2 linked regions of the Polymorphobacter megasporae genome follow. The protein of the gene in region 2 interacts with the protein of the main gene of each other region in a pairwise test. Links are inferred from orthologs where the notes say so. Each region holds a gene or a part of one and is shown on either strand. Other genes may lie near its edges. The genes, in order: KTC28_RS02835 and dnaA.

What was found.
Region 1: the proteins of dnaA (region 2) and KTC28_RS02835 interact in binary tests that used the Escherichia coli proteins (3 or more experiments, as listed by UniProt). The link is inferred for Polymorphobacter megasporae from one-to-one orthologs.

What each region holds. Positions count from the first base shown.
Region 1 is NZ_CP081848.1:607,031-610,196, reverse strand. The notes cover bases 3-2,847. They hold KTC28_RS02835 (replicative DNA helicase), read left to right. Parts: upstream 3-594; coding sequence 595-2,100; downstream 2,101-2,847. Other genes in these bases: KTC28_RS02830 (right-handed parallel beta-helix repeat-containing protein), read left to right, coding at 2,705-2,847; KTC28_RS02840 (pyrimidine 5'-nucleotidase), read right to left, coding at 3-464. In the rest of the region: more of KTC28_RS02840, read right to left, coding at 1-2; more of KTC28_RS02830, read left to right, coding at 2,848-3,166. UniProt on the Escherichia coli protein: The main replicative DNA helicase, it participates in initiation and elongation during chromosome replication. Travels ahead of the DNA replisome, separating dsDNA into templates for DNA synthesis.
Region 2 is NZ_CP081848.1:1,810,347-1,813,531, reverse strand. The notes cover bases 291-3,154. They hold dnaA (chromosomal replication initiator protein DnaA), read right to left. Parts: upstream 2,478-3,154; coding sequence 1,104-2,477; downstream 291-1,103. Other genes in these bases: rpsT (30S ribosomal protein S20), read right to left, coding at 2,943-3,154; KTC28_RS08545 (SDR family NAD(P)-dependent oxidoreductase), read right to left, coding at 291-1,022. Also shown: KTC28_RS08550 (SIMPL domain-containing protein), read right to left, coding at 1-246; more of KTC28_RS08545, read right to left, coding at 243-290; more of rpsT, read right to left, coding at 3,155-3,185. UniProt on the Escherichia coli protein: Plays an essential in the initiation and regulation of chromosomal replication. Binds in an ATP-dependent fashion to the origin of replication (oriC) to initiate formation of the DNA replication initiation complex once per cell cycle.

The sequences.
Region 1 (3,166 bases), 1.2 Mb from region 2 along the record:
CACAGGCCTCGATACGCTCGGATGTCGGGCTTTGGCAGATACGCCATCGCGTGGACGTCGTAGATCGCCTCGAACGCGCCCTCGAGCCCGAGCCGGTCGAGCACCTTCGCGGCGTACGGCGTGTCGGCGTTGGTGAAGATCAGCTTGCGCCCCGGCAGGCGCGCGATCGATTCGACGAGGAGCGGCGCGTGGGCGACGACGCTCAGGTCGATGTCGTGGACGTCGTCGAGGAAATGGTGCGGGTCGACGCCGTGCTCGTCCATCAACCCGCGCAGCGTCGTGCCGTGCTGGTGGAAGAACCCCTTCTGGACCCGATGCGCCTCGACCGCGTCGACCCCGAGCAGGCGCGCGACATACGCCCCCATTCGTGCATCGATCTGCGCGAACAGGTTGGTCTTCGCCGGGTACAGCGTGTTGTCGAGATCGAAGATCCAGGCGTCGATGTGGCTCAGCGGGTGCGGCATGGCGGGGTGTGTAGCGGGTGGGCCGGTAACGTGGAAAATATTTCTCATCCACACGGTTCAGGCACGGTTTCCCACCGAGTTATCCCCTGCAGAATTTGTCCCGATGATGGGATTGCGCGACAAGCGATCGATGCAGCTTCCAACACCCTACACACCCGCCGCCGCCACGCCGATCGCGCTCGTTCCCGCAGCGGCGCTGCCGCATAATGTCGAGGCCGAGGCGGCGTTGCTCGGGGCGATGATGATCGACAACCGGCTCGTCGAGGACGTCCAGCTAAAGCTCGGCAGCCAGCATTTCTTCGAGCCGCTCCATGGACGGGTGTACGACGCGATCCTGATGCTGATCGACCGGCGGATGGTCGCGACGCCGGTGACGCTCAAGCCGCTGTTCGACGCCGATCCCGATATGATGGCGATCGGCGGCACTGCATATCTCGCGAGCCTGACCGAGCAGTCCGCTGCGCTGATCGCGGCGCGCGACTTCGCCCAGCAGATCTACGACCTCGCGCTGCTTCGCGAAATGATCCGCGTCGGGCGCGACATGGCGACCAATGCCTTCGACACCGGTGCCGGTGTCGAGCCGTTGAAGCAGATCGAGGCCGCCGAACTCGCGCTCTACAAGGTCGCCGAGCAGGGCGAGGTGTCGGGATCGGTCAAGACCTTCGGCCAGGCGACGCGGCTTGCGGTCGAGATGGCCGACCGCGCGATGAAGTCGGGCGGGCATCTGTCGGGCTACACGACCGGGCTCGACGCGATCAACGCCAAGATCGGCGGGCTGCACAAGTCCGACCTGATCATCCTCGCGTCGCGTCCGGCGATGGGAAAGACCAGCCTTGCGACCAACATGGCGTTCTCGGCGGCGGCGCGGTTCCTACGCGACAAGGCCGACGGCGTCGAGCCGGGCCAGTCGAGCGGGGCGGGGGTCGCGTTCTTCAGCCTCGAAATGTCTGCCGACCAGCTCGCGACGCGCGTCCTCGCCGAACAGTCGGGGGTCAATTCGGAAAATCTGCGGATGGGCAAGATCAGCCAGTCCGAATTCAACAGCCTCGCGCGCGCCGCGGGGCAGTTGAGCGAGCTGCCGCTCTACATTGACGACACGCCGGCGCTGTCGATCGCGGCGCTGCGGACGCGGGCGCGGCGGTTGAAGCGCCAGAAGGGGGTCGGGATCATCGTCGTCGACTATCTCCAGCTCCTCCAGGGGTCGGCGAAGTCGGCGAACGAGAATCGCGTCCAGGAAATCTCCGAGATCACCCGCGGATTGAAGACGCTGGCGAAAGAGCTCGAGGTGCCGGTGCTCGCGCTGTCGCAGCTCAGCCGTGCGGTCGAGAACCGCGAGGACAAGCGGCCGCAGCTCGCCGACTTGCGTGAATCGGGGACGATCGAGCAGGACGCCGACATCGTCCTGTTTATCTATCGCGAAGAATATTATCACGCGATGAAGCAGCCTGACGAAGAAGACATCGAGAAATACGCCAAGTGGAAAGAGCGCGCCGAGAAGCTTCACGGACTTGCCGAAGTCATCGTTGCCAAGCAGCGCCACGGCTCGACCGGTACTGTGCCACTTACATTCCACAAGACGACGACAAAATTCAGCGACCGGGCTAACGATGCGTATCTGCCCGAGCGGTACGACTGACCCGCGCAACGCGCGACTACTCATGACTGGCAGCTGACGATCGCTTCTGCGGTCACGTTGCGTACACTTGTCGTACGCTGATCGCTCTCGCCCGCTGAGCGTCCCTTAACAGACGATTACTTGATGACGGCGGACGCGGCGTGGGGCGCTGCGTCGCTAGGACAGTCATGTCTCTGATATACGCAACATCGGATGCGATCTGTGAGTCGGGTACGACCCTCTCTGCAGCTCGTAAACATATTATCAACGCATCCGTCGGCACAGCAAAGTACAGAATTTATTCGTACTGCAAATCACAGAGTCTAAATGACAAGATTGAATACTAATTTGGATAAACCACTTTTCTACTCTGTGAATCGTGCAACCAATCTCGTAGCTGGGGGTACGGACAGTTGGGCCTCATAGTAACAGGGAAGCAGTTCGAAGAGCATACGGTCGGAGAGTTGTTTATAAAATAGTAACGTGTGTATTTGTGGAGTTGCGTATTATGATTAAGCTTATTAAGCATTTTGCTCTTGTCTGTGCCGTCGGCGTGTCGATTCCGGCAGACGCAAAAATCCTCTATGCGACATCTTCGACCATAATGAGCATCTGGAAGACGGCGGTGAGCGGCGACACCATCCGGCTGTCGGGGACGTTTGCCGGCACCACGTCGCTCCAGAATAAGACCGCCACGAAGGCGATCACGATCGATGCAACGAAAGCGACCTTCATCGGGACGCTCAAGTTTCAGTCGGTCAATAATATCAAGGTCGTTGGTGGACGGTACGACTCGACGGGCGGTCCGACGGCGTACGGCCGAGGGATTGTCGTCTACAAAAGCAGCAACCTTTCCTTTGACAAGCTCACCGTGGTGGCAAGCGGCACCGACGGCGAAACCGGAGTCGGGCTGGAGGGTGTCACCAATGCAAGTGTGACGAACTCGACCTTCACCAACGTCGGCGTCGGAGTCGGCGTCACCGGATCGAGCTACATCACGCTGACCGGTAACAAGGTCGTCGGCGCGACGAAGGACGGCTACGATGCGTACAACGACCATAATGTGGTCATCGCCAACAATAGCTGC
Region 2 (3,185 bases):
TTCGCGGACGCGCTTCGCCGCGGCGTTGCTCGCCGCCGTGACGTCGTGCTCGACCGCGCTGAACTGCGCGCTGAAGCTGGCGCGATTTGCCGGCACCTCGGTCCGGACTTCTCCGAGCGACGCGACCACCGGTTCGCGCATCCACCACGGCGCGGGAACGAAGCGCTGGCCGAGTTCGGCAGGCGGCACCTGCGCCACCGCCGGGCCGCCGATCAGCAGCGCGGCGGCGACCAGCGCGCGTTTCATCGCGGTGCCATGCGGATCGCGCCGTCGAGGCGGACATCTTCGCCGTTGAAGTAGGAGTTGCGGCACATCTCGAGCGCGAGGCTCGCATATTCGGGGGCGTTACCGAGCCGCTTGGGGAACGGCACCGACGCGGCGAGCGCATCCTTCACCTTGTCCGGCGCACCCTGCATCAGCGGCGTGTTGAAGATGCCGGGCAGGATCGTGTTGACGCGAATTCCTTCGCCCATCAGATCGCGCGCGATCGGCAGCGTCATGCCGACGACGCCGCCCTTCGACGCGCTATACGCCGCCTGCCCCATCTGCCCGTCCTCGGCGGCGACGCTCGCGGTGTTGACGATGCAGCCGCGCTCCCCGTCGGCCATCGGCTCGAGCGTCAGCATTCCTGCCGCCGACTTGGCGATGCAGCGGAAGGTGCCGATCAGGTTGATCTGGATGATCATGTTGAAGGCATCGAGCGGGAAGTGCTTGATCTCGCCGGTCTCGCGGCTCCGACTTGCGGTCTTCGCGGCGTTGCCGGTCCCGGCGCAGTTGATCAGGATTCGCTCCTGCCCGTGCGCCGAGCGGGCGCGGGCGAAGCCGGCGTCGACGTCGGCATCACTCGTCACATCGACCTTGCAGAACACGCCGCCGATCTCGGCCGCAACCGCCTCGCCCTTGCCGGCGTCGCGGTCGAAGATCGCGACCTTGACCCCCGCCGCCGCGAGCGCGCGTGCCGTCGCTTCGCCAAGTCCGCTCGCGCCGCCGGTCACTACCGCAGCACATCCATCGAGTTGCATGACGTCTCTCCCCAGAGGTTCGGCAGTGTCTATGCCCGGCTCGTCTGCCGGGTGCCAGCCCCTGAGCGGTCGCAGAAGCGATCAGCCGTCGAGCATCCGGCTGAGCTGGGTGACATCGGCGTCGAGTTCGCGGTCGGCGGCGCGCAGCTCGTCGATCCGCTTGACTGCATGCATCACCGTCGTGTGGTCGCGGTTGCCGAAGCGCCGCCCGATCTCGGGCAGCGAACGCGGAGTCAGCCGCTTGGCGAGGTACATCGCCACCTGCCGGGGACGCGCGATCTCGCGGGCGCGGCGAGCGGAAAGCAGGTCGGTCATCTTGACGTGGTAATAATCGGCGACCCGGCGCTGGATTTCCTCGATCGTCACCTTCTTCTCGTGCGACCGGAGCAGGTCGGCGAGCGTCTCGCGGGTGAAGTCGATCGTCACCGGCTTACCCACCAGGCGCGCGTAGGCGATCGTCCGGTTGAGCGCGCCTTCGAGCTCGCGGACGTTCGACGTGATTTTGCGCGCGAGGAAGTCTATCACCTCGTCGGGCACCGTCAGCGTCGGGCCGAGCTGGTCCTTTAGCCCGGCGACCTTGGCGTGGAGGATGTTCAGGCGCAGCTCGTAGTCGGCGGCATTGATATCCGCGACAAGGCCCCACGCCATCCGGCTGAGGATGCGGTCCTGGATGCCCTCGAGGTTCTGCGGGCTGCGGTCCGACGTGATCACCAGCCGCTTACCCGCGCTGATGATTTCGTTCATCGTGTGGAAGAATTCTTCCTGCGTCGATTCTTTGCCGGCGATGAACTGAACGTCGTCGATCATCAGCAGATCTACCGAGCGCAGCCGCTGCTTGAAGCTGATCGTGTCCTTCGCGCGGAGCGCGGCGAGGAAGTCGACCATGAACTTCTCGGCCGATAGATATGCGACCTTCGCGTTCGGATCGCGGGCGCGCAGCTCGCCGCCGATCGCGTGCATCAAATGGGTCTTGCCGAGCCCGGTGGTGCCGTGGAGGAACAACGGATTGAAGCTGATCGGGCCGCCGTCGGCCAGCGTTTTCGCGGCGTTGTACGCGAGTTCGTTCGACTTGCCGACGACGAAGCTGTCGAAGCTGTAGCGCGGCTCAAGCGGGAGACCGATGCACGCAGGGGCGGCGAGCGGAGCTGCTGCTTCAGCAACCGCTGCAACCTGCGGCTCGACGAGCTTCATCGACGGCACAACCGTCAAAACGACGTGGCGGATCGCCGGCATCTGCATAGCCCACAGCGTCCGCAGCCGATCGAGGAAGTGGTTGCTGATCCAGTCGGCAAGGAAGTGAGTCGGCACGGCGAGTCGGACTGCGTCGTCGTCGACTCCGGCGAGTGTCAGCGGACTGAGCCAATTGTCGAACGACCGGGCACCGCATTCATGGCGCAAGGCGGCGCGAATCATGTCCCACGCGCGGTCCAGTTCGACACCAGCGGGCTTGGGCATATGGTCGTCCAATGCTGCCGAATAGGTCCAGTTCGTCGCCATGAAGCTCCGCTCATCCTCCCCACCGGCACCATTTGGCGACCGGGTTGCGTGTGTTGCGGACATGCCTTCGCCCCCCGCCGGAAATGTGTTTCAACACATTCTCGGCGACCCGAATCGCAACCCTGATTTTGGGACAGTCCCCGTCCGGCGTCACTGCCGATAGAGGCTACTAACCACCCCCGCCGACCACGATCAAGGGTCGAAAATTCTCGTTTTCGCTAATAAATCCGTTGACACGGAAACACGCCAAAAAGGCTGCAAAGCGGCCAAACGACTGTATTTGAATGACAGGGCGATGACACCCGCATGACAGGCGAGTCGTACGAATACGGACAAGTCACTGTCGGCAAACACAACAAAGCCGCCCGACTCGAGCGGCTGTGTTGTCACATGACAGCGGCGGATTTCCCCACCGCTACGGGATCAGCCAAGCGCCTTGACGCGCTTTGCCAGCCGCGAGATTTTCCGCGCAACGGTGTTCTTGTGCATGACGCCCTTGGCGACGCCGCGCATCAGTTCGGGCTGCGCTGCAAGCAGGGCGGCCTTGGCCGATTCGGCGGTGCCGCCGTCGATCGCCGACTCAACCTTCTTGACGAAGGTACGGATGCGGCTGACGCGCGCCTTGTTGATCTCGGCGCGGCGATCGTTGCGGCGGATGCGCTTTTC